One region of the Lelliottia nimipressuralis genome, then DNA from elsewhere that is predicted to be linked to it. Evidence: predicted binding sites of a transcription regulator. Region 1 holds the regulator's gene; each other region holds the start of a gene.

The links. The regulator CRP, encoded in region 1, controls carbon source genes, mostly activating them, when cyclic AMP is high. The targets are predictions, from matches to a motif close to ATGTGANNNNNNTCACAT.
Region 2: the regulator CRP is predicted to act here: its motif matches at 3,828-3,845, upstream of ACB496_RS18350 (2-hydroxycarboxylate transporter family protein).
Region 3: the regulator CRP is predicted to act here: its motif matches at 2,256-2,273, upstream of ACB496_RS14390 (CidA/LrgA family protein).
Region 4: the regulator CRP is predicted to act here: its motif matches at 1,485-1,502, upstream of epd (erythrose-4-phosphate dehydrogenase).

The regions. Positions count from the first base shown of each region.
Region 1 covers NZ_CP167172.1:4,247,549-4,255,275, reverse strand. Annotated here, with positions in the region: gene ACB496_RS20495 (YccS/YhfK family putative transporter) at 1-1,932, opposite strand, end outside; gene crp (cAMP-activated global transcriptional regulator CRP) at 1,991-2,623, opposite strand; gene ACB496_RS20485 (OsmC family protein) at 2,930-3,334, shown strand; gene ACB496_RS20480 (phosphoribulokinase) at 3,418-4,287, opposite strand; gene ACB496_RS20475 (YheU family protein) at 4,318-4,536, opposite strand; gene ACB496_RS20470 (hydrolase) at 4,533-5,555, opposite strand; gene mdcA (malonate decarboxylase subunit alpha) at 5,835-7,490, shown strand; gene ACB496_RS20460 (triphosphoribosyl-dephospho-CoA synthase) at 7,490-7,727, shown strand, end outside.
Region 2 covers NZ_CP167172.1:3,816,060-3,823,786, forward strand. Annotated here, with positions in the region: gene citE (citrate (pro-3S)-lyase subunit beta) at 1-106, opposite strand, end outside; gene citD (citrate lyase acyl carrier protein) at 103-396, opposite strand; gene citC ([citrate (pro-3S)-lyase] ligase) at 413-1,447, opposite strand; gene ACB496_RS18345 (fumarylacetoacetate hydrolase family protein) at 1,461-2,324, opposite strand; gene ACB496_RS18350 (2-hydroxycarboxylate transporter family protein) at 2,342-3,703, opposite strand; gene ACB496_RS18355 (ATP-binding protein) at 4,049-5,686, shown strand; gene ACB496_RS18360 (response regulator) at 5,676-6,368, shown strand; gene ACB496_RS18365 (ornithine decarboxylase) at 6,442-7,727, opposite strand, start outside.
Region 3 covers NZ_CP167172.1:3,001,744-3,009,470, forward strand. Annotated here, with positions in the region: gene licT (BglG family transcription antiterminator LicT) at 1-540, opposite strand, end outside; gene dusC (tRNA dihydrouridine(16) synthase DusC) at 833-1,765, opposite strand; gene ACB496_RS14385 (hypothetical protein) at 1,838-2,104, opposite strand; gene ACB496_RS14390 (CidA/LrgA family protein) at 2,322-2,720, shown strand; gene ACB496_RS14395 (CidB/LrgB family autolysis modulator) at 2,717-3,412, shown strand; gene cdd (cytidine deaminase) at 3,541-4,425, shown strand; gene sanA (outer membrane permeability protein SanA) at 4,555-5,274, shown strand; gene mglC (galactose/methyl galactoside ABC transporter permease MglC) at 5,314-6,324, opposite strand; gene mglA (galactose/methyl galactoside ABC transporter ATP-binding protein MglA) at 6,340-7,727, opposite strand, start outside.
Region 4 covers NZ_CP167172.1:3,780,472-3,788,198, reverse strand. Annotated here, with positions in the region: gene tkt (transketolase) at 1-1,229, shown strand, start outside; gene epd (erythrose-4-phosphate dehydrogenase) at 1,698-2,717, shown strand; gene pgk (phosphoglycerate kinase) at 2,767-3,930, shown strand; gene fbaA (class II fructose-bisphosphate aldolase) at 4,023-5,102, shown strand; gene mscS (small-conductance mechanosensitive channel MscS) at 5,290-6,150, shown strand; gene dctP (TRAP transporter substrate-binding protein DctP) at 6,201-7,250, opposite strand; gene argO (arginine exporter ArgO) at 7,436-7,727, shown strand, end outside.

The DNA.
Region 1 (7,727 bases):
CTCTGGCGCTTCCAGAATGTTCGAGTCTCCCGACTCTCCCGGCGCGTCGTACTCCAGACGCTGCTGACAACGCTGCAATGCAATTTCACACGACTGCAAATAGCGCTGCGCCAGATCCGGCGTCAGCATCGTGTGCTCGCGCGCCAGGGTCGTCATCGCGTTAATGTGTTCGACGATGAACTGGCTGTGCGTCACCCACAGTTTCATATCTGCCAGATAGTCTGAATTAAAGCCCGGCTCCTGCATCGCCTGGTTGAGGGAGTTATACAGCGCGTTGTGCGCCTGGTTGACCTTCATGCGCTCGTACGCCAGCGGCGAAGGTTTGGGATCGTCGCTCAGGATCAGACGAATGGCCTGCTGGTCCGCTTCAAGGGCGTCGTGGGCGTTCTGGCGCAGCAGCCCGCTCTGCCACTGTGGCCACAGCCAGACCATGCCGCCAAAGGCGATCAGACAGCCAATCAATGTATCCACCAGTCGCGCCACGATAAACTGTTCGCCGTTCAGGGTCAGCAGTTGCAGGGTATATACCGCCGTCACTGTAAACCCAACCATTGCCCAGCCGTAGTTTTTGCGGATGATCAGATAGCCGACCAGGGTAATGACCAGCATTCCCAGCAGGGTATAGCCGTCAGGAACATGGAAGTGCAGTGTGATACCGGCAATCACCAGCCCGGCAAACGTCCCGAGCGCACGGTGCAGTATTCGCACGCGCGTCGCGCCATAGCCATTCTGCGTGACAAACAGCACGGTCATTAAAATCCAGTAGGGCTTGGGTAAGTGCAGCGCGACGCCCATCAGGCTGGCGATGCTCAGCATCACGCTGATGCGTGCGGCATTGCGCAGGGCGGAAGATTTCAGTGATAAATAGCTTTTCAGTGCCGGTAGCAGCGGCAGACGCTTTTGTTTATCGGCCATCAGGTCGCGCGGGTAGAGCGGGCGCTGAGTGCGCAACACGCGTGCGATGCGGCTAAAGTGCCACGCGCAAAACTGCCCAACCGGATTATCCGGATGCTGACGGGCAATTTTCTCCAGCGCGCCCAGCTGTTTATCCATTGTAAAACGCGTGGGATAACGGTGGTAAAGAATATCGTCAGCCAGCACCCGCAGGCGGGCCGCGACCGTCTGGGCATTCCAGCGGATCACCGCTTCGGCGTGGCTGCGCTCCACCAGTTTTTGCACCTCCTGCGGGTGATGCAGACTGACCGAAATATGCTCCTGTAGATCAAGCCCCACCTGGAAGACGCGCAGCAGTCGCTTGTATTCATGGTTTTTATTGGCCGCCAGCATATGCAGCTGCTGATAGCACTGGCTGATTAAGTCGACCACTTTTTGCTGGCGCGTAAGCAGCGGGGGCAATGATTTTTCCGGGTCTGTGTGTTGCGTCAGCAGGGTGTATTTGGCTTCGCAATAGTCCGCGAGCTGGACGTAGAGCAGGCTCAGGGATTCGCGCAGGGGCTGCTCCCGCCACATCCAGAACCAGAACCAGTTAAACAGCCCGTACCACAGGGTACCGAACGTATAGATCAGCAGCGGCTCCCAGACGGGCATATTTCCGGCGAGGCTCAGTGTGAAAATAGCGGCTATCAGTGAGGCGGGCAGTAGGCGAGCGTGCAGCGAACTGATCTCCGCCGTGACGCCCAGCGTCATAGCCAGCACGGTCAGGATTAACGGCAGCGGGATATCACGGGCCAGCAGCAGCTGCACGGCCAGGCTACATCCGGCGAACAGGCAGCCGCCGATAATCAGGCGTTTGAAAAAGCGTTTATGCGGTGTATCGAGACCGGCAATGTTGCAGCAGGCAGGAACGAGAGAGAACAACAGCCCATGTTGCAGATGGCCCAGGATTAAACCGACAGCCACGGGAAGACATAACACCAGAGTTTGACGTAGTGCGTAGTTAACTTCGGGGTGATAAATCAGCCTGCGCCACATGATCGTCAGAGACAAAAACGGCGTGACACCTCGCGATGGCACGCCGTTCGTTCCGGAATTAACGCGTTCCGTAGACCACGATAGTTTTACCGTGAGCGGAGATCAGGTTTTGATCTTCCAGCATTTTCAGGATACGGCCAACGGTTTCACGAGAACAGCCGACGATCTGACCAATCTCCTGACGGGTAATTTTAATTTGCATACCGTCCGGGTGGGTCATGGCGTCAGGTTGTTTCGCCAGGTTCAGCAGGGTCTGCGCGATGCGGCCTGTTACGTCCAGGAAGGCGAGGTTACCCACTTTCTCGGAAGTGACCTGCAGGCGGCGAGCCATCTGCGAAGAAAGACGCATCAGGATGTCCGGGTTCACCTGGATCAGCTGGCGGAATTTCTTATAGGAGATCTCTGCAACTTCACACGCGGTTTTCGCACGCACCCAGGCGCTACGTTCCTGGCCTTCTTCAAACAGGCCCAGTTCACCGATGAAATCGCCCTGGTTCAGATAAGAAAGGATCATCTCTTTCCCTTCTTCATCTTTGATCAGCACTGCCACCGAGCCTTTGACGATGTAATACAACGTTTCCGCTTTTTCACCCTGGTGAATCAGCGTGCTCTTCGATGGGTACTTATGAATGTGGCAATGAGACAAGAACCATTCGAGAGTCGGGTCTGTTTGCGGTTTGCCAAGCACCATGCGCTGTTATCCTCTGTTATAAGCTGTCTCAGAGTCAAAATCGCATCCTGACTCTGGGGTTGCAATCGAATTCTTACCCGTACCTGGGAAGTGGCTGTCGCACTGTTCGCAGCCAGTAAAGTTTGATGTCCTCTGCATACATGTGTAACGTCAATGTATTACTGTAGCATCGAGACTGTTTTAGCATAGCTTTAGCCGCGTGTCTCCTGGTGTCTCGCTTCAGCATGATGCAGGTCGCCTTCCGTTGCGAGAATTGTAACGCACGCGTAATCTGTTCGGAAAAATGCAACTTTGGAGTTAATGAAAATGCAAGCGCGTGTGAAATGGGTTGAAGGTTTAACGTTCCTTGGCGAATCCGCTTCAGGACACCAGATTTTGATGGACGGCAACTCCGGAGATAAAGCGCCAAGCCCGATGGAAGTGGTACTGATGGCGGCGGGCGGATGCAGCGCGATTGACGTGGTTTCGATTCTGCAGAAAGGTCGTCATGACGTGACGGACTGCGAAGTGAAGCTGACCTCAGAGCGTCGCGAAGAGGCGCCACGTCTGTTTACGCACATCAACTTGCATTTTATCGTCACCGGTAAAGAGCTGAAGGATGCGGCGGTTTCCCGTGCGGTGGATCTGTCTGCGGAGAAGTACTGCTCCGTGGCGCTGATGCTGGAAAAAGCGGTGAACATTACGCATTCCTACGAAGTGATCGACGCTTAACACTACGCCCGGTAGCGCTACGCTTGCCGGGCCTGTCACCGCATGATTCAGCCGGATAGCGAAGCGCTCCCCGGCGACTGAACTCAGGCGATCTTCTTGCCTTCCATCAGCCGTTGCACCAGCGGCATCATGATCAGCTCCATCGCCAGCCCCATCTTCCCGCCCGGGACCACTAATGTATTGATATGGGAAATGAATGAGCCCTGCAGCATCGCCAGCAGCCAGGGGTAATCAATGTCTTCCAGATTGCGGAAGTGAATCACCACAAAACTCTCGTCCAGCGACGGAATTGTTTTCGCCGCAAACGGGTTAGAGGTGTCCACCGTCGGGACGCGCTGGAAGTTGATGTGGGTCCGCGAGAACTGCGGCGTCAGGAAGTTGATGTAATCTTCCATCGAGCGCACGACCGAATCCATCACCGCTTCACGCGAATGGCCGCGCTCGCTCATGTCACGGGTCAGCTTCTGAATCCACTCCAGATTGACAATCGGCACCACGCCGACCAGCAGATCCACGTGGCGTGCCACATCGTGCTGTGGAGTCACCACGCCGCCGTGCAAGCCTTCATAAAACAACACGTCCGTTGGCTCCGGCAGGGGCTGCCACGGGGTGAATGTGCCAGGAACCTGATTCCATGGCACCGCTTCATCGTAGGTGTGCAGATATTTACGCGACTGACCTTTGCCCGTGTGGCCGTAGTCCTGAAAAGTTTGTTCCAGCAGGCCAAAGTCGTTGGCGTCTGGCCCGAAATAGCTGATGTGTTTACCTAAATCCCGGGCCTTACGAATAGCCATGTCCATTTCAGGACGGGTGAAGCGATGAAAACTGTCGCCCTCAACCTCGGCAGCGCGCAGATTGAGCTGTGCGAAAATCTTGCGAAAAGCGAGGCTGGTGGTGGTGGTTCCCGCACCACTCGAACCCGTAACGGCAATAACCGGATGTCTGGCGGACATAGCAACTCCCTGACTGGAAAGATGGAACAATCAACCGCGAAACTGATTGCGCGGCATGATGTTGACGGTTTCGTGCAGTTCAGACCACACCAGCAACACCTCGCCACTCTGTAGCTGCCGTTTTACATCGGCGACCTTTTGTTCAAGCGAACGCTCATGTTCACCATAATCGGTGCCTTCGCGTAATACAAAGCTTTCAATCAGGCTATCCAGCGTTTCGGGAGCCAGATCCTGCCAGGGAATCATCATTTTACTCTCTCCAGAAATGGGGTTAACCAGTCAGGGATGCGCGATTCCAGCCACATTTTCGGGCGAAGTAACGTCCCGGTGATAAAGCCGACGTGGCCGCCGTGTTCGGTCAGCTGATACTGCACGTTTGCAGGCAGATGTTCCGGGGCCGGAATCGAGTGATGATCCATAAAGGGATCATCTTTCGCATGGATGATCAGCGTCGGTTTGGTGATCTGGTTCAGCAACGGCATCGCGCTACACTGACGATAGTAGTCGATCGCGTCGGCAAAGCCGTGGATCTTCGACGTGATCAGATCATCAAACTCGCGAAGACGGCGCATCCGCTTCAGCTGTTGCAGGCTGATGGGCAGAGTGTCCGGATAGGCCTTTAGCTTACGCGCGGCGTTAGCTTTCAGCAGGTTGAGCAGATAGCGCTGATAGACCCGCGAAAAACCCTTTTCCATATGGTAGCTGCACTGCTCAAGCATGAACGGCGCGGAGACAATCACCGCCGCATCCAGCGGAACGTTATTGCTCTCTTTTGCCAGCAGGCAGGCGAGCATATTACCGCCCAGGGAGTAGCCTACGGCAGCCGTCGGCACGGTGCCGAAGGTAGTGCTTAACCAGTGTAAAAACCAGGTACCGTCTTCGGTTTCGCCGGAGTGATAAATTCGCTCGCGGCGATTCGGCTCGCCGCTGCAGCCGCGAAAGTGCATCACGACGCCGAGCCAGCCGCGTGATTTTGCCGCGTGGATCAGCCCGTGGGCGTAGGGGCTGTGCAGGCTCCCTTCCAGCCCATGAAACACCACCAGACGCGGTTTGTGCCTGGCCTGTTCGGGATCTTCGCTCCAGGCTAAATCCACGAAATCTCCGTCCGGCAGGTCGAGGCGCTGCCAGTGCGGCGTAAACTGCAGTTTTCGGCGCAAAATCCGCGGCAGCATGGTCTGCAGATGTGGGTTCGCCACACCCCGCATGGGGACGAATGCTGCGCTCTCATCGCTTGCGATGTCGAAATCTGATGGAATAATTTGAGTCATAACGATGCAATGTTAATTCTTGTCAGTCATTTACTATACCTTCCGAATTGTACCCTGTTTATAAAAACGAAGAGCGTTTACCTCCGATTCAGCCATTTCTGCCACCTCTGGCATTTTTTCGCGCGATGCGAACTGATCTCGATCACAAATCTTTACCTCGATTATTACTCTCAGGCTAATGATTCCACACTACGCTTAATTGATGCCTTTCTCACCAGAGCGCACACTTTGTTCAGCGTTAAGCAAATCAGAATGATGTGCTGAATCAGGAGGTTAATAATGTTATCTGGGCAAACACCCGCCCGGGTCTGGAACACGCGTCGCACTGAAAAAGCGCGCCGCCTGGCTTCTGTCCCGGTGCAAGGCAAGGTTCTGCCAACCGACGATCTTGTCGCCATGCTGGAAAAACTGATTGCTCCGGGCGATAAAGTCGTCCTGGAAGGCAACAACCAAAAGCAGGCTGATTTTCTGTCCCGTTCACTGGCCGAGGTCAATCCGCAAATCGTGCATGATCTGCATATGATCATGCCAAGCGTCGGTCGCAGCGAGCATCTCGATATCTTCGAAAAGGGCATCGCCCGCAAACTCGATTTCTCCTTCTCCGGAACCCAAAGCCTGCGTATTTCGCAGCTACTGGAGGACGGCCAGCTCGAAATCGGCGCCATTCATACCTACATCGAACTCTACTCCCGCCTGTACGTCGATCTTTCACCGAACGTGGCGCTGATTGCCGGTTTTAAAGCGGACCGCAAAGGCAACCTGTATACCGGCGCAAGCACCGAAGACACGCCTGCACTGGTGGAAGCCGCCGCGTTCCACGACGGGATCGTCATCGCTCAGGTGAACGAGTTGGTGGACGACGAGTGCGATCTGCCGCGCGTCGATATTCCTGGCTCGTGGATTGATTACGTGGTCGTTGCCGACAAGCCGTTCTTCATCGAACCGCTGTTTACCCGCGACCCGCGTCTCATCAAACAAGAACACATCCTGATGGCGATGATGGCGATTAAGGGCATCTACGCGGAACACCAGGTGCAGTCTCTGAACCACGGTATTGGCTTTAACACCGCAGCGATTGAGCTGTTGCTGCCGACCTACGGCGAACAGCTCGGTCTGAAGGGCAAAATCTGTAAGCACTGGACCCTGAACCCGCACCCAACGCTGATTCCGGCGATTGAAAGCGGCTGGGTGGAGAGCGTCCACTGCTTCGGCGGTGAGCTGGGGATGGAAGAGTACATCCGTGCCCGTCCTGACGTGTTCTTTACCGGTGCCGACGGCTCTATGCGTTCCAACCGCGCATTCTGCCAGCTGGCAGGCCAGTACGCGGTGGATATGTTTATCGGTTCAACCCTCCAGGTTGACGGCTATGCCAACTCCTCGACTGTGACCCGCGGTCGCCTGTCGGGCTTCGGCGGTGCGCCAAACATGGGCCACGATCCCCACGGTCGTCGTCATGCCACGCCAGCATGGCTCAACATGATCACCGAACCAGATCCGATGCAGCGCGGTAAAAAGCTGGTGGTGCAGATGGTGGAAACTTTCCAGGCGGGCGTTAAACCGACCTTCGTGGAAAAACTCGATGCCGTTGAAGTGGCGAAAACCTCCGGGATGCCGCTGGCGCCAGTCATGATTTACGGCGATGACGTGACGCACGTGCTCACCGAAGAGGGGATAGCGTACCTCTATCGCGCTGAAAATCTCGAAGAGCGCCGCGCAATGGTTGCGGCAGTGGCCGGGATCACCGACATCGGCCTGGGCGTGGACGCCAAACGCGTCGCCGCGCTTCGCCAGAGTGGCAAAGTGGTCTATCCGGAAGATATGGGTATTCGTCGTACCGATGCGACCCGATCTCTGCTGGCAGCCGGGAGTGTCTCTGACCTGGTGGAATGGTCCGGCGGTCTTTACAACCCACCTGCGAAATTCCGGAGCTGGTAATGAAACTTCTGCCACAGATTCAGGTTGAAGGCGGTGCCGAATGGCTGGCGCGAACCGCCACGCAGTGTCTGATTGACGAAGCACGATTAAGCCCGAAACCCGGTCTGGTGGACAGTCGGGGGAATGGTGCGCACCAGGATCTCTCGCTCGCGTTAATGGAGCGTTCCGCGCACAGCCTGACCCCCACGTTTCAGGCACTGGCGCAGCAAAGCTGGCAGCGTCCGGCCGACATTGCGC
Region 2 (7,727 bases), 430 kb from region 1:
CTTCGAGGTCAAACATGATGGAGTCCGGACGATAGATAAACGCGGTTGAGAGCATGGCGGCGTTGGCGCCGGGTAAAAACAGCATACTGCGACGGAGTTTGTTCATGACATTTTGCTCCAGTCGATCTGCTGCGAGTCTGAAGCGCGGATCACCGCACTCTGCAGGCGGGCGCGGATCACACAGTCCAGCGCACCTTTATCCTCAACGATAATTAACCCCTGGCGCACATCCATGGCGCGCAGCGTTTCGTCGACCACCTGGCGAATTTGCTCGCCAAACTGCTTAATCACTTCACTGTGGATGACAATCTCCAGCTCGCCGTCGGCGGGGGCGATTTTCACCATCAGGTCGCTGGACTCCTGCGTTCCGGCCAGCGCCTCCCTTACAATATTCATGATAAATTCCTGATAGTTATGCGACTTCCGCGCGCGCGTGATCTTTCACGTAGTGCGCTTTGAGATGCGCGAAAGTGGATTCCGGGACAATCTCCCGAATACGAGAAAACTGCTGTGTTTTGAGCAAGCGGCGCACTTCTGACGCCGAAATGGCGTTGCCTGTTACCTTGATGCGCGGCATCTCCACTACTTCGATCGCCGGGGCCAGCAGCTGATGCAGCGTCTGGTTGTACTGGCGGGTGATGTCGCAAAACGGCTCCGAGCCGATAAAACGATGGGTGATCCCCAGCGCAGGGGCGATAAAGTCGCGGAAGATCAGCACGTCGATTTCACTCCACGCCTGCTGCACTTTGCCGCTCTCTTTAAGGAAATAGGCCGGGAACGTGGCGCGGGAGATGATGTACTGCGATCCCTCATGCACCGAGACATTCGGCAGATGTGCCACACCGGCGCGCACCATCTCCAGACGGGCGCAGAACGGGAAGAACGATGCGTCCTCGCGCACCACAAAGAGGTGCAGCCAGTCACACTGCTTCGCCGCCTGTTCCACCAGATGACGATGGCCGAGGGTGAACGGATTGGCGTTCATCACAATCGCGCCAATCGTCTCCCCGCATCTGCGGCTGCGCTGCAGCGAGCGGCAGTAGCGCTCGATCCCCTGTGGGGTGTTCTCCAGCAGCACGGCGTTATTGCCGCTCTGGGCAATCGGCCAGAAACCGCTGCGGGCGAAGCGCTCTTTATTGCACGGGCGGGTGCAGAGAAAGAGATGAAAATGGCCACGCGCCAGCGCGGCATTTTCCACTTCCGCCAGCAGGCGGGCGCTGAGATTCGCGCCCCTCAGCTTTTCATCCACCGCCACGCACTTGATGACGTTGGCAGCCAGCCCCGCACATCCCACCAGCTGTGAACCGGACCAGGCCTCTATAAACAGCGTAATGTCGTTATCCAGCCCCAGGCCGCTGTCCGCCAGCAGATAACGGATCTGGCTTAAGCGTTCCGGGTGTTGCGCGACGATCGTCTGACGAAAGTCGATAGGGAGTTGCGAGTGCATGCTGCCGCCTTGATCAGTGCGCTGCCGCCAGGGTTTGCGCGGGTGCTTCCATAATCACATTGCTCAGATGACCGATGTTTTCGATCTCAACCTCAATGCGATCGCCCTCCTGCATAAACAGCGGTGGAGTACGTTTTTTGCCGACGCCACCCGGCGAGCCGGTGATGATCACGTCACCCGGGCTGAGACGGGTAAAAGTACTGATGTACTCGATCAGCTCCGCGACTTTGTGGATCATGCTGCTGGTGTTGTCTTCCTGCACCATGCGGCCATTGAGCCAGGTGCGGATTGCCAACTGGTGCGGGTCCGGGATCTCATCGGCTGTCGCCATCCACGGGCCAAACGCTCCGGTCTGCCGCCAGTTTTTCCCGGCGGTGAACCAGGTGTGCTGCCAGTCGCGGGCGGAACCGTCCATGTAGCAGCTGTAACCGCCGACGTGACTAAGGGCCTCTTCGCGACGGATGTTCTCGCCGCCTTTGCCGATGATCACCGCAAGCTCACCTTCGTAGTCGAATTCGCACGAGTGGCGCGGTTTTAATACCGGTGAGTTATGCCCGGTCTGGGAATCGGCAAAGCGGACGAACAGCGTCGGCGCCGGGTTGTGCTGGTCAAACTCTTTGCGCTTGTCGGCGTAATTCATCCCCACGCAGAGGATTTTTTCCGGCTGCTCAATCACCGGCAAAAAGGTGATGGCGCTCATCGGGATATCTGCAACATCGTTGAGATAGCGCGTGGCATCCGCCAGGCCGTTGCCCTGCAACAGCGCCTTGAGGTCGCTGTAGCGATCGCCCAGACGGCGACCTAAATCCACCACACCTTCGGCCTGCACGATGCCGTAGCTGCGTTTACCCTGATACAGAAAACTTGCGAGTTTCATTGTTCTTTCCTGAAGACTTAGACGAGGAAGTTGCCCAGAACCAGTAGCGAGATAGAGACGTTAATCGCGCCGCCAATTCGGGTAGCAATTTGGGCGAACGGCATCAGGCTCATACGGTTGCCTGCGGTCAGAATCGCCACGTCACCCGTACCGCCCTGCCCGCTCTGACAGCAGGAGACGATGGCGACATCAATTGGGTGCATACCAATCTTTTTACCGACGAAGAACCCGGTGGCCACCAGCGCCGAGACGGTGCTGACAATCACCAGCAGGTTGCTCACAGTGAAAGCGTTCACCAGCTCTTGCCATGGGGTGATCGCCACGCCAACGGCAAACAGAATCGGGTAGGTCACGGAGGTCTGGAAGAATTTGTACACCACCTGCGAACCTTCCAGCAGGCGTGGAGAGGCACCGTTGCAGAGCTTAACCAGCACCGCCACAAACAGCATGCCAACCGGAGCAGGCAGGCCAATCAGCTTATGACCGAGCATGCCCAGCATATAGAGCAGCACCGCCAGCAGCGCACCGGAGGCAATGGTGGTCACATCCGCTTTGCCGGAGAAGGCCGATTGCGACACACTGGCGTCTGCATTGGCGCGGTTTGGCATCAGCTGGCCTTCACCCGTGAGGTGCGGATAGCGTTTGCCGAGCTGGTTCAGGCAGCCGGAGATGATGATGGCGGTTAAGCCGCCAAGCATGACCATCGGCAGCACACGGCCAAGGGCAACGCCCTGATCCATGTGCAGCAGCGTGGCGTAACCGATGGAGAGCGGGATCGCCCCTTCACCGACGCCGCCCGCCATGATCGGCAGAATGATAAAGAAGAAGATCTGGAACGGCTCAAGGCCGAGCGCCATGCCGACGCCCATCCCGACGATCATGCCGACAATTTCACCGCACAGCATCGGGAAGAAAATGCGCAGGAAGCCCTGAATCAGCACCGTGCGGTTCATGCTCATGATGCTGCCGACAATGATGCAGCAGATGTAGAGATAAAGAATGTTGGTGGATTTGTAGAACTTGGTCGTGGACTCGACCACCACATCCGGCAGCAGACCGTAGTACACCATCGCTGACGGAATAAAGGTGGCGCAAATTGCCGCCGCGCCGAGTTTGCCGACAATCGGCAGACGCTTGCCGAACTCACCGCAGGCAAAACCGAAGAACGCCAGCGTGGCGACCATCACCACGATATCGCTCGGCAGTTTACCGCCCAGACAATCCACGGCGATCAACGCACCGGCTAACACAAACAGCGGCAGGGGAATGATCCCGACTTTCCAGGTATCCATAATGTGCCACCAGCGCTCTTTAAGCGACGGCCTCTGAATTTCAATCGGGTCGTGGGTAACAGAGAAAGAATCGTCAGTAGTGCTCATAATTAAGCCTCTTGGTTATTTGTGCGTTCAGCTTAGAGTCACAAAGGCTTACTTTATGTGAGGAAAGGCATATTAAAACCGAAGTTTTTATGGCCTCTATGGTTTTAATGGTTTCTTTTATTTAATGTGATTAACACCTTATTTATTGCCGTGGTTTTTATGGTTTCTTTTCCGGAATGTACAAACAAATAACATTGATTAAATTAGCCTTAAGATAAGCCTGATTTTGACATTTTCTTTTGCTGGTCGCGCTGTGCAAGGGATCACAAGTTTCGGGCAAAGCCCGCATCAGGCCGGGAAAAGATGATATATTGGCAAAACCCATTGATACCCTGCGTGATAGTCATGAAAGTGTCGTTTCAGATAAAGCTATTTATTTCGCTGGTCGTCTTTTTCTCAGTGCTGTTTGCATTACTGGGCGGATATTATTATGTCGACGTCGGCAGACAGCTATATCAGGAAATGAGCACGCGCGCCAAAATACAGGCGGAGGAGATTGCGCTTATTCCTAATCTGCGTAAAGAGGTGGAAGAAAAGGATATCAAAGCCATCCATGATTTTATGCACCAAATAGCCTCCCACAGCGATGCCAGTTTTATTGTCATTGGTGATAATAAAGGGTTGCATCTGTTTCATTCGGTGTTTGAAGACCGCATCGGTAAAACGCTGGTCGGCGGGGATAACGACGCCGTGCTCCACGGGAAAAGCACCACCACCATCCGCAAAGGGGGTTTAGGGATTTCCCTGCGCAGTAAAGCGCCAATTTTCAACGATGCCGGGCAGGTGGTAGGGATTGTCTCCGTGGGGTATCTCACCAGTTACCTCGACACCATTACCGTGAGCAAAGTGGTGAACATCCTGATCGCTGCGGTGCTGCTGCTGATCGCCCTGTTCGTCTTCTCGTGGTTTTTCACCCGCAGTATTAAGAAACAGATTTTCTCTCTTGAGCCGCGTGAGATCGGCCTGCTGGTGCGCCAGCAAAAGGCAATGATGGAGTCGATCTACGAAGGGGTGATCGCCATCGACGATAACTATCGGATCGAAGTGATCAACCAGGCGGCGCGCACGCTTCTCGGTTTGCCGCAACCGGCGCGGGAACTGCGCGGGCAGCCAATTAGCCAGGTGATCGCCCCGGTGGCGTTTTTTACCCCCCAGACCATGCTGGCGAAGGATACTCACGATGAGATCTGCCGCTTTAACGATCTGACGGTGATCGCCAGTCGCGTGCGGATCATGCTGGAGGATTCCCTTCAGGGCTGGGTGATCACCTTCCGCGATCGCAACGAGATCGACTCCCTGAGCGCCCAGTTGAGCCAGGTAAAACGCTACGTCGATAACCTGCGGATCATGCGCCACGAGCAGTTGAACCGCATGACGACGCTCTCCGGGCTGCTGCATATGGGGCGCTACGAAGAGGCGATTGGCTACATTCAGGCGCAATCAGAACATGCCCAGGAGCTACTGGACTTTATCTCCTCTCGCTTTAGCTCGCCGACCCTGTGCGGCCTGTTGCTGGGGAAAGCGGCGCGGGCGCGTGAGAAAGGCGTCGAGCTAAACTTCGATCCCGCCTGCCGGATGGACAAGCCTTTCGCTCCGCTGCTGGAAGCAGAGCTGATTTCTATCATCGGTAATCTGCTCGATAACGCCATCGAAGCGACCCAGCGTTCCCCGCTCCCCCACGATCCGGTGGAAGTGCTGATTAAACTCAACGATCGGGAGCTGATTATTGAAGTGGCGGATCGCGGCGTCGGCATCCGGCCTGAGATCCGCGAGCGGATCTTTGAGCGCGGTATCACCACCAAAACGCGTGGCGATCACGGTATCGGCCTGTACCTGATCGACAGTTATGTCACCCAGGCTGGCGGCTCCATTGAGGTTGCCGATAACACGCCCCGGGGCGCTATTTTCTCGCTGTTTATTCCCGCCACGGGCACTCCCCCGCGCCCTGTTCAGGAACTGGAAGAGACTGACTATGCAACATGAACATATCGACGTACTGATCGTTGAAGATGAGAACGAGCTGGCACAACTTCACGCAGAGCTGATTAGCAAACATCCGCGCCTCAGACTGGTGGGTATCGCGTCATCCCTCGCCGAGGCGCAGTCCCTGCTTTCCAGCCTGCAACCACAGCTGATTTTACTGGATAACTATTTGCCCGACGGCAAAGGCATCACCTTGATCAGCAATCCTCTACTGGTGCACGCCAACTGCTCGGTGATTTTCATTACCGCGGCCAGCGATATGGACACCTGTAGCCTCGCGATCCGCAACGGCGCATTCGACTACATTTTGAAACCGGTGTCGTGGAAGCGGCTGAGCCAGTCTCTGGAACGCTTCGTGCAGTTTGCGGAGCAGCAGCGGGTTTGGAAGATTGTCGATCAGCAAAACGTCGATTCGCTGTATCAGCTGCAGGCCAAAAACTACCGTCAGGATAACGGCAGCAAAGGAATCGAAGAGAACACTCTGGCGCGGGTACAAACGCTATTCAACGACAAAGCGACACACTGTTTTTCCGTCGACGAGGTGGTTAACGAGACGGGATTAAGCAAAACCACCACGCGGCGCTATCTGGAACACTGTGTGGAAGCGGGTTTTTTGAGCGTGGAGATGCTCTACGGGAAGATTGGCCATCCGCGGCGGATGTATCGGCGAAATGTGGAGTGAAAGAGGCCGGATGGCGCTTACGCCTACCCGGCCTGATATCACGCTCCCCACCCCCGAAAGGGAGAGGAAAAATCTACTTCAACACATACCCGTACAAGCGCTTGATCCCGTCGGCATCCTTCTCGCTGTACACGCCCTGGAGTTCTGGCGAGAAGCCTGGCAGCAGATTCACGCCCTCTTCCAGCGCCAGGAAATAGCGCTGCACCGCTCCGCCCCACACTTCCCCCGGAACCACGCACAGCACACCCGGCGGATACGGCAGCGCGCCTTCGGCCGCAATGCGCCCTTCGGCTTCGCTGATGCGCACCAGTTCCACGTCGCCACGAATGTAGGCCTGGTTGGCATCCTGCGGATTCATCACTACCGCAGGCAGGCTCGCTTTGCGGAACATCGCTTTTTGCAGATCTTTAACGTTGAAGCTGACGTACAGATCGTGCATCTCCTGACAAAGGTCGCGAATCGAATAGTCACGATAGCGGACCGGATACTTGTTGAAGATGGTCGGCAGGACCTCGGCAAGCGGCGTGTCGTCTTCGATATGCTGCTCAAACTGCCCCAGCATCGCCACCAGTTGCGCCATCTTCTCCGCACTTTCAGCGGGGGTCAGCAGGAACAGAATCGAGTTTAGATCGCACTTCTCCGGCACGATGCCGTTTTCACGCAGGTAGTGAGCGAGGATCGTGGCGGGGATGCCGAAATCCGTGTAATCACCGGTTTGTGGGTCGATGCCCGGCGTGGTTAGCAGCAGTTTGCAAGGATCGACAAAATACTGCTCGTCAGCATAGCCTTCAAAACCGTGCCATTTCGCGCCCGGTTCAAAGCTGAAGAATCGACGCTCGCTGGCAATGGCGTGCGTCGGATGATCCTGCCACGGACGCCCCGCCACCACCGGTGGAATAAAGGGTTTGATCATCTTGCAGTTGGCAATAATCGCCTTGCGCGCGTCGATGCCAAGCTCAACGCACTCCGCCCACAGCCTGCGTCCGCTCTCCCCTTCATGGATTTTGGCGTTGATATCCAGCGCGGCAAACAGCGGATAAAACGGGCTGGTAGAGGCGTGCAGCATAAACGCATTGTTCAGGCGCTTGTGCGGGCAGAATCGCGCCTGGCCACGAATATGATTATCCTTTTTATGGATCTGCGACGTTTGCGAGAACCCGGCCTGCTGCTTGTGCACCGATTGGGTCACAAATATTCCAGGATCGTTCTCGTTCAGTTCCAGTAACAGCGGCGAGCTGTCGGCCATCATCGGGATAAACTGCTCGTAACCGACCCAGGCGGAGTCAAACAGAATGTAGTCGCACAGGTGGCCGATCTTGTCGATCACCTGACGGGCATTGTAGATCGTGCCATCGTAGG
Region 3 (7,727 bases), 1.2 Mb from region 1:
CTCCTGCATAACGCGGGTGACGTGCATCACTTCGGGCATTTCGCTGTTCAGTTGCGCCGTGACCAGGTGAAGCGCGATAAACCCCGCCTCATCTTCGGCAAGCTCCACCCCCAGCCTGCTGGCGATAATCGCCCTTGCTTCCTGCCCCAGCTCAAACTCCTTCGGGTACAGACGTTTGATCTCCCACAACAGCACGTTTTTGATCGCCAGGCCTTTCTTTTGCCGTTCGATGGCAAAATGGCAGTGGTCGGTCAACGTGATGTAGAGACTGTCCTGCAATTTCCCCAGCCGCTGCGCCGCCAGCCCAATAATGCGGTCGCAGGTGGTCATTACCTCAAGCGGGATCTGACTAAGTAATTCCCCTAATCGACGCGCCAGCTCATCGCTTTGCAGTGCGAAAACCTTTTCGACTTTCTCAGCGTCAAGATCGTCACCGATGCGTTTCTGGAAGGCCAGCCCGCGCCCCATCACGACCTGTTCGCGCATGTGCTCATCCAGAACAACCACCACATTATTATTGAGAATTTTGGCGATTTTCATCAGAACCCCAGAAACAAAAAAACCTGACCTCCAGCAGATGCCAGAAAATCAGGTTTTGCCTGCCGCAGCAGTAACAATCCAGTTTTCGCACTCTATCAGTTTCAATCGCAGCCTCAATGTACTACGCGTAAAAACGTGATACAGATCGTTATTGAGGCGGTTTTCAGTTTTGCCACCCCGCTCTCCTGCGCCAGAGGAACATATCGCTAAACGTAGCGCACATCGCCTTTAGTGAAACGCTATATGCCCTATGAAAGGCTGCGAGCGCAGTAATGCGAGGATCCCGACGCTATTATTTGGCCTGAATGACCCGCGCAATGTCGGCTGATGTCTGCAGAGTCCGAATTTCCTGAAATAACCCCAGCGCTTCGTCATATTCTTTGCGTAAATAGCTCAGCCACTGTTTGATACGTGCCACATGGTACAACCCGGTGTCGCCCTGCTTTTCCAGACGCGAATATTTTTGCAGCAGCGTGACCACATCCGGCCACGGCATACGCGGCTCGTTGTACTTCACCACCCGGCTCAGGTTAGGCACGTTCAGCGCCCCGCGCCCGATCATCACTGAATCGCAGCCCGTCTCTTTTATACACGCCTGCGCACTTTCGTAGTCCCAGATTTCGCCATTCGCGATCACCGGAATCGACAGACGCTTGCGGATCTCCCCAATCGCCTGCCAGTTGATGCGATCTGCTTTATAGCCGTCGTCTTTGGTGCGCCCGTGAACCACCAGCTCCGTCGCCCCGGCCTGCTGCACAGCATCGGCAATCTCAAACTGGCGGTCGTGACTGTCCCAACCCAGACGCACTTTTACCGTCACCGGAAGATGGGCAGGCACCGCCTCACGCATCGCTTTCGCGCCGCGATAGATCAGCTCAGGATCTTTTAGCAACGTTGCGCCACCGCCGCTGCCGTTGACCATTTTCGACGGACAGCCGCAGTTGAGATCGACACCGTATGAACCCAGTTCTACCGCACGGGCCGCGTTCTCCGCCAGCCATTCCGGGTATTGCCCCAGCAGCTGGATACGCACCAACGTACCGGAGGTGGTCCGGCTCTGACGATGCAGCTCCGGGCAGAGTCGATAAAACGACTTTACTGGCAACAGCATATCGACCACCCGCAAAAACTCGGTGACGCAGAGATCGTAATCATTTACCTCAGTCAGCAGCTCGCGCACTAATGAGTCGAGCACGCCTTCCATCGGCGCCAGTAAAACACGCATTCTAAAACCCTGTGAAAAAAGACCCGCTATAGTAGCCGCTCTCTATAAAGGTGCAAAGGGCTTAACGCGCGTCTATTTCATCACGACGTAGGCCACCGCCGTCAGAACGACCACGATGAGCAGCGTGAACGTCGGGCCCAGCGCGAAGGCGTAGACGTTCAGCTCATCTTCTTTTTTGATATCGTTGTAACGCGCCAGCGCACTTTGGGCATCGGGCGCCGTGATCTCTTCAAACTCCTGCTCATAGCCCTGCGCTTCCAGGTGCGACGAGCCCTCCGCATTGCCCTTCTCCACGGCGAAAATCTGTGTCCCTTTCCGGAAAAAAATGAATTCTGACATTAGAATCTCCTGATCGCGGGAATGGCTTTTATCATATCACTGCTTCAAAAATAGTCACCGCAACTACACTGTTTTGTATGGCTTTTGCTATGAATGCTGGGGAAATGCCTAACGTTCCAAAAAGGAATGTCTGGTATGCTCAAAAATCATGATGTGATCCATAGCACGTTTCTATGTTTAATTGTATGATGAATGCGTTCCATCAAGGACTTTCACCATGATCAAAACTCTGAATACCCTCTGGCAGTATCTGCGTGCTTTTATTCTGATCTATGCCTGCCTGTATGCCGGGATTTTCATTTCTTCCCTGCTACCGATCACCATTCCCGGCAGCATTATCGGCATGCTGATTCTTTTTCTGCTGCTGGCGCTGCAAATTCTGCCCGCGAAGTGGGTCAACCCTGGCTGCTTTGTGCTGATCCGCTATATGGCGCTGCTGTTTGTGCCGATAGGCGTGGGCGTGATGCAATATTACGATCTGCTTAAAGCGCAATACGGCCCGATTCTGGTCTCCTGCGCAGTGAGTACGCTGGTCGTGTTCCTGGTCGTGAGCTGGAGTTCGCATCTGGTTCATGGCGAACGCAAAGTCGTTGGGCAGAAAGGAAGTCAAAAATGATGGCCAATATCTGGTGGTCGCTGCCATTGACACTGGTGGTGTTTTTCGCCGCACGTAAACTTGCCGCGCGTTTCAAGATGCCGCTTCTCAACCCGCTGCTGGTGGCGATGGTGGTGATTATTCCGTTCCTGCTGCTCACCGGCATTCCTTACGAACGCTATTTTGCGGGCAGCAAAATTTTAAACGATCTGCTCCAGCCTGCCGTCGTGGCGCTGGCATTTCCGCTTTACGAGCAGCTGCATCAGATCCGCGCGCGTTGGAAATCGATCATCACCATCTGTCTGATTGGTAGCGTCGTCGCCATGGTAACGGGAACGTCAGTGGCGCTGCTGATGGGGGCGTCGCCGCAAATCGCCGCCTCTATTCTGCCGAAATCCGTGACCACGCCGATTGCGATGGCCGTGGGCGGCAGCATCGGTGGTATCCCGGCCATTAGCGCCATGTGCGTGATTTTTGTCGGGATCCTGGGTGCGGTGTTTGGTCACACGTTGCTCAATGTCATGCGTATCCGTACCAAAGCCGCCCGCGGGCTGGCGATGGGTACGGCCTCCCACGCCCTCGGCACTGCTCGCTGTGCGGAGCTGGACTATCAGGAAGGCGCGTTCAGTTCGCTGGCGCTGGTGATTTGCGGGATCATGACCTCATTGATCGCTCCGTTCCTGTTCCCAATTATTCTGGCGGTAGTGGGCTAAAATTTGCGATGCGTCGCGCAAATTTCATTTTGTTTTCATAAGTTGCATACATAATGAGAACTAGATCACATATAAAGCGCTATTGGCTCCGTACACTACCGATCCATTAACCTTTATGAGGCATTGCCATGCACCCACGTTTTCAAACTGCTTTTGCCCAGCTCGCAGAGAATTTGCAATCAGCCCTGGCTCCGGTTCTGGCGGATACGCACTTCCCCGCCCTGCTGACTGCGGAGCAGGTCACGACGCTTAAACAGGCTACGGGACTGGACGAAGACGCGCTGGCTTTCGCACTACTGCCGCTGGCTGCTGCCTGCGCCAGAGCCGATCTCTCCCACTTTAACGTTGGCGCGATTGCGCGCGGCGTGAGCGGGACCTGGTATTTCGGCGGGAACATGGAGTTCCTTGGTGCGACCATGCAACAGACCGTCCATGCAGAACAGAGCGCCATCAGCCATGCCTGGCTGCGTGGGGAAAAAGCGCTGCAGGCCATCACCGTGAACTACACCCCTTGCGGTCACTGCCGTCAGTTTATGAATGAACTGAACAGCGGTCTACAACTGCGCATCAACCTGCCAGGCCGTGAGCCGCATACGCTGGGCGATTACCTGCCGGACGCCTTTGGCCCGAAAGACCTGGATATCAAAACTCTGCTGATGGACGACCAGGATCATGGCTATGCGTTAGCGGGCGATGACCTGGCGCAAGCGGCCATTGCGGCGGCAAACAAAAGTCATACGCCGTACAGCAAGTCGCCAAGCGGCGTGGCGCTGGAGCTGCGTGATGGCAAAATCTTCAGCGGCAGCTATGCCGAAAACGCGGCATTCAACCCGACGCTGCCACCGCTGCAAGGCGCCCTGAACCTGCTGAGCCTCAACGGGTACGACTACCCGGATATTCAGCGTGCGATTCTGGCAGAAAAGGCCGATGCGCCACTGATCCAGTGGGACGCCACCGCCGCCACCCTCAAGGCGCTCGGCTGTACCAGTATCGACCGTACGCTGCTGGCGTAATAGACCTGTGCGGGCAGAAATGCCCGCCCTGCTGATGAAATTCCCCCCAATCAAACCGCTGTTTCTTGCGATTACCAGGCGGGTAAAGTAGCCTGAGTGAAATTTCCCTCCACGGAACGAGCCATCTTCATGTTAAAGCGCGTGTTTTACAGCCTGTGTGTCCTGGTCGGCATTCTGCTGTTGACTGTGCTCGGCCTCGACCGCTGGATGAGCTGGAAAACCGCCCCCTATATCTTTGACGATCTGCAGGATTTGCCTTATCGCCAGGTGGGTGTGGTGCTGGGGACGGCCAAGTATTATCGCACCGGCGTGATTAATCAGTACTACCGCTACCGCATTCAGGGGGCGCTGAACGCCTACAACAGCGGCAAGGTCAATTACCTGCTGCTGAGCGGCGATAACGCCCAGCAAAGCTATAACGAACCGATGACCATGCGCAAAGATTTGATTGCTGCTGGCGTCGATCCGGCGGATATCGTTCTCGACTATGCCGGATTCCGCACCCTGGACTCCATTGTGCGTACGCGTAAAGTCTTTGATACTAACGATTTTATTATCATCACCCAGCGCTTCCATTGCGAGCGCGCGCTGTTTATTGCCCTGCATATGGGGATTCAGGCGCAGTGCTACGCGGTCCCTTCTCCGAAAGATATGTGGAGCGTTCGTGTGCGTGAGTTTGGCGCACGCTTTGGCGCGCTGGCGGATCTCTATCTCTTCAAACGTGAACCGCGCTTTTTAGGCCCGCTGGTGCCGATTCCGGAGATGCATCAGGTGCCTGAAGATGCACAGGATTATCCGGCGGTTACCCCGGACCAACTGCTGGAATTGCAGAAGAAAGAGAAGAAATAAAAAAACCCGCTCGTGAGCGGGTTTTTCTTTTTGGCAAGATTACTTCTTACGCGCGTATTTCAGGGAATCCAACGCCACCGCAAAGATGATAATCGCCCCTTTGATGATGTACTGCCAGTACGGGTTCACACCGATATAGGTCAATCCGTAGTTGATAACGGTAAAGATGATTACACCCGTCACCACGCCTACCACCGTACCTACACCGCCACTGAAGGAGACGCCGCCCACCACGCAGGCTGCGATAGCATCCAGTTCGTACATGAAGCCGAGGTTGTTCGTCGCTGAGCCGATACGACCCGCTTCCAGCAAACCACCGAAGGCATAGAACACGCCGGACAGGGCATAAATCATCAGCAGGTTCAGGGCCACGTTAACGCCGGACACTTTTGCTGCTTCCGGGTTGCCGCCGATAGCGAAGATGTTTTTACCGAAGCGCGTTTTGTTCCACAGCACCCAGACAAAGGCCACGGCGATCAGCGCGTAGAAGGTGATGTAGGAGAGACGGAAACTGCCCAGCGCCACAAAGCCCTGCGCGAAGGTCGAGAAGCCGCTGTCGAAACCAGAAATCGGGGATGCACCCACGAAGTCGTAGTACAGGGAGTTGATACCGTAAACGATAATCATCGTACCCAGCGTGGTGATAAACGGCGTCACGTTCAGATAGGCGATGATAATACCGTTGATCAGACCGATGATGGCACCCACCACACAGACAATCAGCACCACCACAATAATTGGCATGGTGGCCATCTCCGGGAACACTTTGTTGGCGTTTTCCATCGACTGCAATAGCGTGGCGGCCACAACCGCCGCCAGACCCACCTGGCGCCCTGCTGACAGGTCCGTACCCTGAGTCACAATCAGCCCCGCCACGCCCAGCGCGATGATGATACGCACGGAGGACTGGGTCAAAATGTTACTCAAGTTAAGCAAACTTAAGAACGTAGGGTCCTGGAAAATAATAATGGCCAGTAATACTAAAAGAACGACGTAAATACCGCCCTCTTTCAGATAAGTGAGAAAACTTTTTTTATTTAACGCACTCATGAGGAGCCCCTGATCTTAAAGGTGCAAAGACGCAAGACGGAGAATTTCGTTTTGCGTTGTCGTTTTGGTGTCAACAATTCCGGCAACGAGACCATTGCTCATAACCAGAATACGATCTGTGATCCCTAACAATTCCGGCATTTCGGAAGAAATAATAATGATCCCTTTATTCTTTTTAGCCAGTTCAGCAATCAGCTGATAGATTTCAAATTTTGCACCCACGTCAATACCGCGCGTCGGCTCATCAAGCATTAAAATTTCTGGCTGCGTTAATAACCAGCGACCAATAATAACCTTCTGCTGGTTACCGCCGGAAAGTGAACCGATTTGCGTCTGGTGCCCTGGGGTTTTTACACGCATTGAGTCGATAACCCACTGGGTATCGCTTTTCATGCGGGAAGTATCCAGCAGGCCCATCTTATTTTTATAGTTACGAATATTGGAGATTAACGAGTTGAAGTTAATATCCAGATAAGCATAAATCCCCGTCGAACGACGCTCTTCGGTCACCAGGGCAAAGCCGTGGTTAATCGCTTCGTTGGCGTTATGGTTATTAATACGCTTACCGTGCAGCGTAATGGTGCCGTCCGATTTTTCACGGATACCAAATAAGGTTTCCACGATATCGGTACGTTTCGCACCGACCAGGCCTGCAATACCCAGAATTTCGCCCTTATGCAGGTCGAAGGAGACATCGCGGATAGAGGGCTGGCGCAAAGACGTAAGGTTGCGAACTTCCAGAATCACTTCGCCCGGCTTGTTCTCTTTGTCCGGGAAGCGCTGGTTCAGGGAGCGGCCGACCATCATGGCGATGATCTTGTCCATATCCAGCCCTTCGAGAGGCTGAGTGGTGATCCACTGGCCGTCACGCAGAATGGTGATTTCATCGCACAGCTGGAAGATCTCTTCCATTTTATGCGAGATATAGACGATGCCGCAGCCACGCTCTTTCAGCTTACGGATAATGGTGAAAAGGTGGTTCACCTCTTTTTCCGTCAGGGATGACGTTGGCTCATCCATAATCACGATTTTCGCGTTATAGGAGAATGCCTTGGCAATTTCAATCATCTGCATTTGTGAAACGGATAAAGTGCCTACGCGGGCGCGCGGGTCAATATCAATATCCAGTTCATCAAAAATCGCTTTGGTGTCGCGATACATTTTGTCCTGATCGACAAATACGCCTTTGGTTGGATAACGACCCAGCCACATATTGTCCATAACAGAACGCTGAAGCACCAGGTTTAATTCCTGGTGAACCATCGAAATACCATTCTCCAGTGCTTCCTTGGCGGAATGGAAGTCGATCTCTTTCCCCTGAAAAAGAATGCTACCAGAATCTTTTTGATAGATCCCAAAAAGGCATTTTAATAATGTTGATTTACCCGCACCATTCTCCCCCA
Region 4 (7,727 bases), 470 kb from region 1:
CGGGTACTCACGATTCTCACGGCGCACCGCTGGGCGACGCAGAAATTGCACTGACCCGCGAACAGCTGGGCTGGAAATACGCGCCATTTGAAATCCCGTCTGAGATTTACGCTCAGTGGGATGCCAAAGAAGCAGGCCAGGCGAAAGAGTCCGTCTGGAATGAGAAATTCGCAGCTTACGCAAAAGCCTTCCCGCAGGAAGCGGCAGAATTCACCCGTCGTATGAAAGGTGACATGCCGGAAGATTTCGACGCGAAAGCGAAAGAGATCATCGCTAAGCTGCAAGCTAACCCGGCTAAAATTGCCAGCCGTAAAGCGTCTCAGAATGCGATCGAAGCTTTCGGTCCACTGCTGCCAGAATTCCTCGGCGGCTCTGCTGACCTGGCACCGTCTAACCTGACGATCTGGTCTGGTTCTAAAGCGATCAACGAAGATACCGCCGGTAACTACATCCATTACGGTGTGCGTGAATTCGGTATGACCGCCATTGCGAACGGTATCTCTCTGCACGGTGGCTTCCTGCCGTACACCTCTACCTTCCTAATGTTCGTAGAATATGCGCGTAATGCCGTGCGTATGGCTGCGCTGATGAAACAGCGTCAGGTAATGGTCTATACCCATGACTCTATCGGTCTGGGCGAAGATGGCCCGACTCACCAGCCGGTTGAGCAGGTGGCTTCTCTGCGCGTGACCCCGAACATGTCCACATGGCGTCCATGTGACCAGGTTGAGTCTGCGGTAGCGTGGAAATATGGCGTTGAGCGTCAGGACGGTCCAACCGCGCTGATTCTCTCTCGTCAGAACCTGGCACAGCAGGATCGTACCGAAGAGCAGCTGGCTAACATCGCTCGCGGTGGTTATGTGCTGAAAGACTGCGCAGGTCAGCCACAGCTGATTATCATCGCGACCGGTTCTGAAGTTGAGCTGGCGGTAGCTGCGTGGGATCAACTGTCTGCCGAAGGCGTGAAAGCGCGCGTGGTCTCCATGCCGTCTACCGACGCGTTCGACAAACAGGATGCGGCTTACCGTGAATCCGTACTGCCGAAAGCCGTTTCTGCGCGCGTGGCTGTGGAAGCGGGTATCGCTGACTACTGGTTCAAATACGTGGGCCTGAACGGTGCCATCGTCGGTATGACCACCTTCGGCGAATCTGCACCTGCAGAACTGCTGTTCGAAGAGTTTGGCTTCACCGTTGAGAACGTAGTCGCGAAAGCGAAAGAACTGCTGTAATCGCGTAAACGCCCGGCGGCGAGAGTCTTGCCGGGCGCTATAAAAAAACCAGGTGGGTAGCAATACCGCCTGGTTTTTTTATATGGGGAAAAACTGCCGAAGGAAGAGAGTAGCCTTTAATTTGCGCACTGAGGGTCCAAACGTGGCGCCTGTTCTTTGCGATAGTCGAACGGCGGACCTGACGCCACGGATGACGGCTGAGGGCGAATATGTTTTCGCCGGAGTGGAATAATTCCGCGGTAAATGGACGAAGAAATGTGACGCAAGTCAGATAAATGGCGAATCCCTCCGGGCGAACGTTCCTTTTATTCCCCGTTTCGCTTATTCTTGCTGAAGCGTTTCAGTCGATTAAATGTTCGACAATTGACCAATCAGTCGCAGTTTGTGACAGGCAAGGATTCCCCTATGAGCGTAGCTGGATTACTCTTTCAGCCACCTCAATCTCAGGGATAGCCTTGCAGGAGACCTATGACCGTACGCGTAGCGATTAATGGCTTTGGTCGCATCGGACGTAACGTGGTTCGCGCATTATATGAATCAGGACGTCGGGCGGAAATCACCGTAGTGGCTGTCAATGAACTGGCAGACGCGGCGGGTATGGCGCATTTGTTGAAATACGATACCAGCCATGGGCGCTTTGCCTGGGATGTACGCCAGGAAAGAGAGCAACTGTTCGTCGGCGATGATGTGATTCGCGTCCTGCATGAGCGCAGTATTGACGCGCTGCCGTGGCGTGAATTGGGTGTGGATGTGGTGCTGGATTGTACCGGCGTGTACGGCAATCGCGAACACGGCGAGGCGCATCTGGCAGCAGGCGCGAAGAAAGTCCTGTTTTCCCATCCCGGTGGTCACGATCTCGACGCAACCGTCGTCTACGGCGTGAACCATCTCGAGCTGCAAGCCGAACACCGTATTGTCTCTAATGCCTCCTGCACCACAAACTGCATTATTCCGGTCATCAAACTGCTAGACGATGCGTATGGCATCGAATCGGGCACAGTAACCACGATTCACTCCGCCATGCACGATCAGCAGGTTATCGACGCGTATCACCCGGACTTGCGTCGCACACGTGCGGCGAGTCAGTCAATCATTCCGGTGGATACGAAACTGGCGGCCGGAATTACCCGAATTTTTCCGCAGTTTAACGACCGTTTTGAAGCCATTGCGGTTCGCGTGCCGACCATAAATGTCACCGCGATTGACCTCAGTGTCACGGTTAAAAAACCGGTAAAAGCCAGTGAAGTCAACCTGTTGCTGCAAAAAGCGGCACAGGGTGCATTTCATGGTATAGTTGACTATACGGAATTACCGTTGGTCTCAGTAGATTTTAACCACGATCCGCACAGTGCCATTGTCGATGGTACACAGACGCGGGTCAGCGGTGCTCACCTCATCAAAACGCTGGTGTGGTGCGATAATGAATGGGGCTTTGCTAACAGGATGCTCGACACCACGTTAGCCATGGCCGCACAAGGTTTCAGGTAGGGCGCAAAGTGCGCATGCAAAACTTTAAGAATCAACGAGAGGATTCACCATGTCTGTAATTAAGATGACCGATCTGGATCTGGCAGGTAAACGCGTTTTCATCCGTGCCGATCTGAACGTACCTGTTAAAGATGGCAAAGTGACCAGCGATGCGCGTATTCGTGCTTCTCTGCCAACCATCGAACTGGCACTGAAACAGGGTGCGAAAGTGATGGTAACCTCTCACCTGGGTCGTCCGACCGAAGGCGAGTACAACGAAGAATTCTCTCTGCTGCCGGTTGTTAATTACCTGAAAGACAAACTGTCCAGCCCGGTACGTCTGGTTAAAGACTACCTGGACGGCGTTGAAGTGGCTGCAGGTGAACTGGTTGTTCTGGAAAACGTTCGCTTTAACAAAGGCGAGAAGAAAGACGACGAAGCACTGTCCAAAAAATACGCTGCACTGTGCGACGTCTTCGTGATGGATGCATTCGGTACGGCTCACCGTGCTCAGGCTTCGACCCACGGTATCGGTAAATTCGCAGACGTAGCTTGCGCAGGTCCACTGCTGGCTGACGAACTGGAAGCACTGGGTAAAGCACTGAAAGAACCAGCACGTCCAATGGTTGCTATCGTTGGTGGTTCTAAAGTGTCTACCAAACTGACCGTTCTGGATTCCCTGTCTAAAATCGCTGACCAGCTGATCGTTGGCGGTGGTATCGCGAACACCTTCGTTGCCGCTCAAGGCCACAACGTGGGTAAATCCCTGTATGAAGCAGACCTGGTTGACGAAGCAAAACGTCTTCTGACCACTTGCGATATCCCTGTCCCAACTGACGTGCGCGTAGCAACCGAGTTCTCTGAAACGGCGACCGCGACGCTGAAGTCTGTAAACGACATCAAAGATGAAGAGCAGATTCTGGACCTGGGCGACGTGTCTGCACAGAAACTGGCTGACATCCTGAAAAACGCGAAAACCATTCTGTGGAATGGCCCGGTTGGCGTGTTCGAATTCCCTAACTTCCGTAAAGGGACTGAAATCGTGGCTAACGCAATCGCAGACAGCGAAGCGTTCTCCATCGCAGGCGGCGGCGACACTCTGGCGGCAATCGACCTGTTCGGTATTTCCGACAAAATTTCCTACATCTCCACTGGTGGCGGCGCATTCCTCGAATTCGTGGAAGGCAAAGTTCTGCCAGCAGTAGCAATGCTCGAAGAGCGCGCTAAGAAGTAAGCCATTCATGGGCAGGGAAACCTGCCCAAATTTCAGCGTGCTTTTTAGAGCTCGCACCTTTTCTAACGGCCGAAGATACAGGACTACGTAACATGTCTAAAATTTTTGATTTCGTAAAACCTGGCGTGATCACTGGTGATGACGTTCAGAAAGTGTTCCAGGTAGCAAAAGAAAACAACTTTGCTCTGCCGGCAGTTAACTGCGTGGGTACCGACTCCATTAACGCCGTACTGGAAACCGCTGCAAAAGTTAAAGCTCCGGTTATCGTACAGTTCTCTAACGGCGGCGCTGCGTTCATCGCGGGTAAAGGCGTTAAAACTGATGTTCCTCAGGGCGCAGCAATCCTGGGCGCTATCTCTGGTGCGCACCACGTACACCAGATGGCTGAGCACTACGGTGTTCCAGTTATCCTGCACACCGACCACTGCGCGAAGAAACTGCTGCCATGGATCGACGGTCTGCTGGACGCGGGTGAAAAACACTTCGCAGCGACCGGTAAGCCACTGTTCTCTTCGCACATGATCGACCTGTCTGAAGAGTCACTGCACGAAAACATCGAAATCTGCTCCAAATACCTGGCGCGCATGTCCAAAATGGGGATGACCCTGGAGATCGAACTGGGTTGCACCGGCGGTGAAGAAGACGGCGTGGACAACAGCCACATGGACGCTTCTGCACTGTACACCCAGCCAGAAGATGTTGATTACGCGTACACCGAGCTGAGCAAAATCAGCCCACGTTTCACCATCGCGGCATCTTTCGGTAACGTACACGGCGTTTACAAGCCAGGTAATGTGGTTCTGACTCCAACTATCCTGCGCGATTCTCAGGAATATGTTTCTAAGAAACACAACCTGCCGCACAACAGCCTGAACTTCGTCTTCCACGGCGGTTCCGGTTCTTCTGCTCAGGAAATCAAAGATTCCGTAAGCTACGGTGTAGTGAAAATGAACATCGATACCGATACCCAATGGGCAACCTGGGACGGCATCCTGCAGTACTACAAAACCAACGAAGCTTACCTGCAAGGCCAGCTGGGCAACCCGAAAGGCGAAGACCAGCCGAACAAGAAATACTACGATCCACGCGTATGGCTGCGTGCTGCCCAGACTTCTATGATTACCCGTCTGGAGCAGGCATTCAAAGAACTGAACGCGGTTGACGTTCTGTAATTTGAGTTGCTGAAAAGCGTTAAAAAGGTCCGCATTTGCGGGCCTTTTTTTATGCCTTTTCAACGGGCTGCCACGGCCGATTGTGTGATCTGTTTGGCATAATCAGCACTTTTTGTTTACCCTTTACTGACCTGCCTGTCTCCCAGTGAGATGGATTTTTTGTCTGGATTAGCAAAAGGAAGAATGAATGGATGATCTCGGTGTAGTAGATGGCATCAACAACGCGGGCACCTGGCTGGTGCGCAACCAGGCGCTACTGCTGAGTTATGCGGTGAATATCGTGGCGGCGATTGCAATTATTATCGTCGGTATGATCGTGGCACGCGTGGTGTCCAATGCGATCAACCGCGTGATGCGCGCGCGTCAGATTGATGCCACGGTGGCAGATTTCCTCTCCGCGCTGGTGCGCTACGGCCTGATTGCCTTTACGCTGATTGCTGCGCTTGGGCGCGTCGGTGTACAGACGGCCTCCGTCATCGCGGTACTCGGTGCTGCGGGTCTGGCTATCGGTCTGGCCCTGCAGGGTTCACTGTCGAACCTCGCCGCAGGCGTGCTGCTGGTGACTTTCCGCCCGTTCCGCTCCGGTGAATACGTCGATTTAGGCGGCATTGCCGGGACCGTGCTGCAGGTGCAGATTTTCTCCACCACCCTGCGCACCGTTGATGGCCGTATCGTTGTGGTGCCGAACGGTAAAATCATCGCCGGAAACATCATTAACTTTTCCCGCGAACCGGTACGTCGTAACGAACTGTTGATCAGCGTGGCGTATGATTCCGATATCGATAAGGTGAAAGCGCTGCTGACGAATATCATTGAGTCGGATGTTCGTATCATCCAGGACCGCGAGAGAACTGTTCGTCTGAACGAACTGGGGGCTTCGTCGATCAATTTCGTGGTACGCATCTGGAGCAAAAGCAGCGATTTGCAGGAAGTTTACTGGGACGTGCTGGAGCGCATTAAGCGTGAATTTGACGCTAACGGTATCAGCTTCCCGTATCCGCAGATGGACGTGAACTTCAAGCGCGTGAAAGAACACGCGAGCGAATAAATCCGTTCTGACAAACAACGCCCGCGCGTGAATACCGGCGGGCGTTTATTTTATCTCAGTGTCTGGTTAACAATGCTGCTGACACCCTGCATCAACAGTCCCGCATCACTGATTCCTTTGTTTTCCTGCTGAGTGACCCATTCGGCCTGAACCTGCTGGTACCCGGTGGCGGCTTGCCAGGCTTTCAGCTCGTCGTTCGTCAGGTAATGAATGGTTGCGCCTTCTCGTTTCATCGCGTTGGTCATCTCGGCCAGATTAGCCTCTTGCGCTGCGCCAAGACGTTTTTGCGTAGCGGCTGCCGCACGTCTGATGGCACCGCGATCCTTGACGTCGAGGCTGTCCCACACCGCTTTATTCATCACCAGCAGATATACGTGTCCGAGCCACAGGGAAGGAGAAACCTGAATATAAGGTGCGGCCCGCTCGGCGTGAATATCGTGCCCGCTGTCGAGGTTAACCATCAGGCCGTCAAGCTGCCCGTCCTTCAGCGCTTCGGTAATGTGCTCATTCCACGGCATATTCACCGGAACGCCACCCGCGTTACGTAAAAATGACTGATGCCAGAAACTGGCCGTTCGCCATTTGCTTGCGTTCAACTGATCGAGTTTCACATTGGGTTGGGTGGTGAAAAAACCTACCGGATACCCGAGGAAAAACTGCAGGTTTATCACGTTATTTTTTTCAAGCTCGTTCCCAAACTGGCGATAATTCTTGAAGATGCGCTCAAAGGCAGCCGCCTGGGCATTACCGCTGGCAGGCCCAAGAGGGAAGCTCTTAAATATCTGGTGCCGTGGAAGGAGGTCGGGCGTGTATTCGGGGACGACAGTGCCCATATCCGCAACACCGCCCTGGCTGATGGTCGTTAGTGCGTTATAGCTGGTGGACAGCTCGCCGTTCCAGTGGGCGTCGATTTTCAGGCGACCGAGGGATTCCGTCTCAATCGCTCTAAAAAAAGTCTCTTTTATGAGCCGGGTACGCATGTTTCCGTACGGTTCGTGATCGGTATAGCGTAACGTAGTGGTCGCGCTTGCGGTGGCAGCCCACAAGCAGGTAAACACCCATGCGGCGCAGTAAAGTAAAGCCTTCGCGTTATGCTTCATATCCATTCCTTTGGTACGGTTGCTGATACCTTCAGCATACGCTAAATCCGGAGTTAAAACGTTTGTCAGAATCTCAATACGGCATCATTAGGGTAGCTAATTAGGGATTAATATTATCAATTTCCTCTAATGAAGATCTCGCAGTATAGTCTGCCGTAACGACAATCGTGTAAGAGTATTTCCCCATGTTATCTTATTACTTTCAAGGTCTTGCGCTAGGCGCAGCCATGATTTTACCGCTCGGTCCCCAAAATGCGTTCGTCATGAACCAGGGGATCCGTCGCCAGTATCACCTGATGATCGCCATGCTCTGCGCCGTCAGCGATTTGCTGCTCATTTGCGCCGGAATTTTTGGCGGTAGCGCGCTGCTGATGCAGTCGCCGTGGCTGCTGGCACTGGTGACCTGGGGCGGGGTGGCGTTCCTGCTATGGTACGGTTTTGGCGCACTGAAAACCGCCATGAGCAGTAACCTGGAAC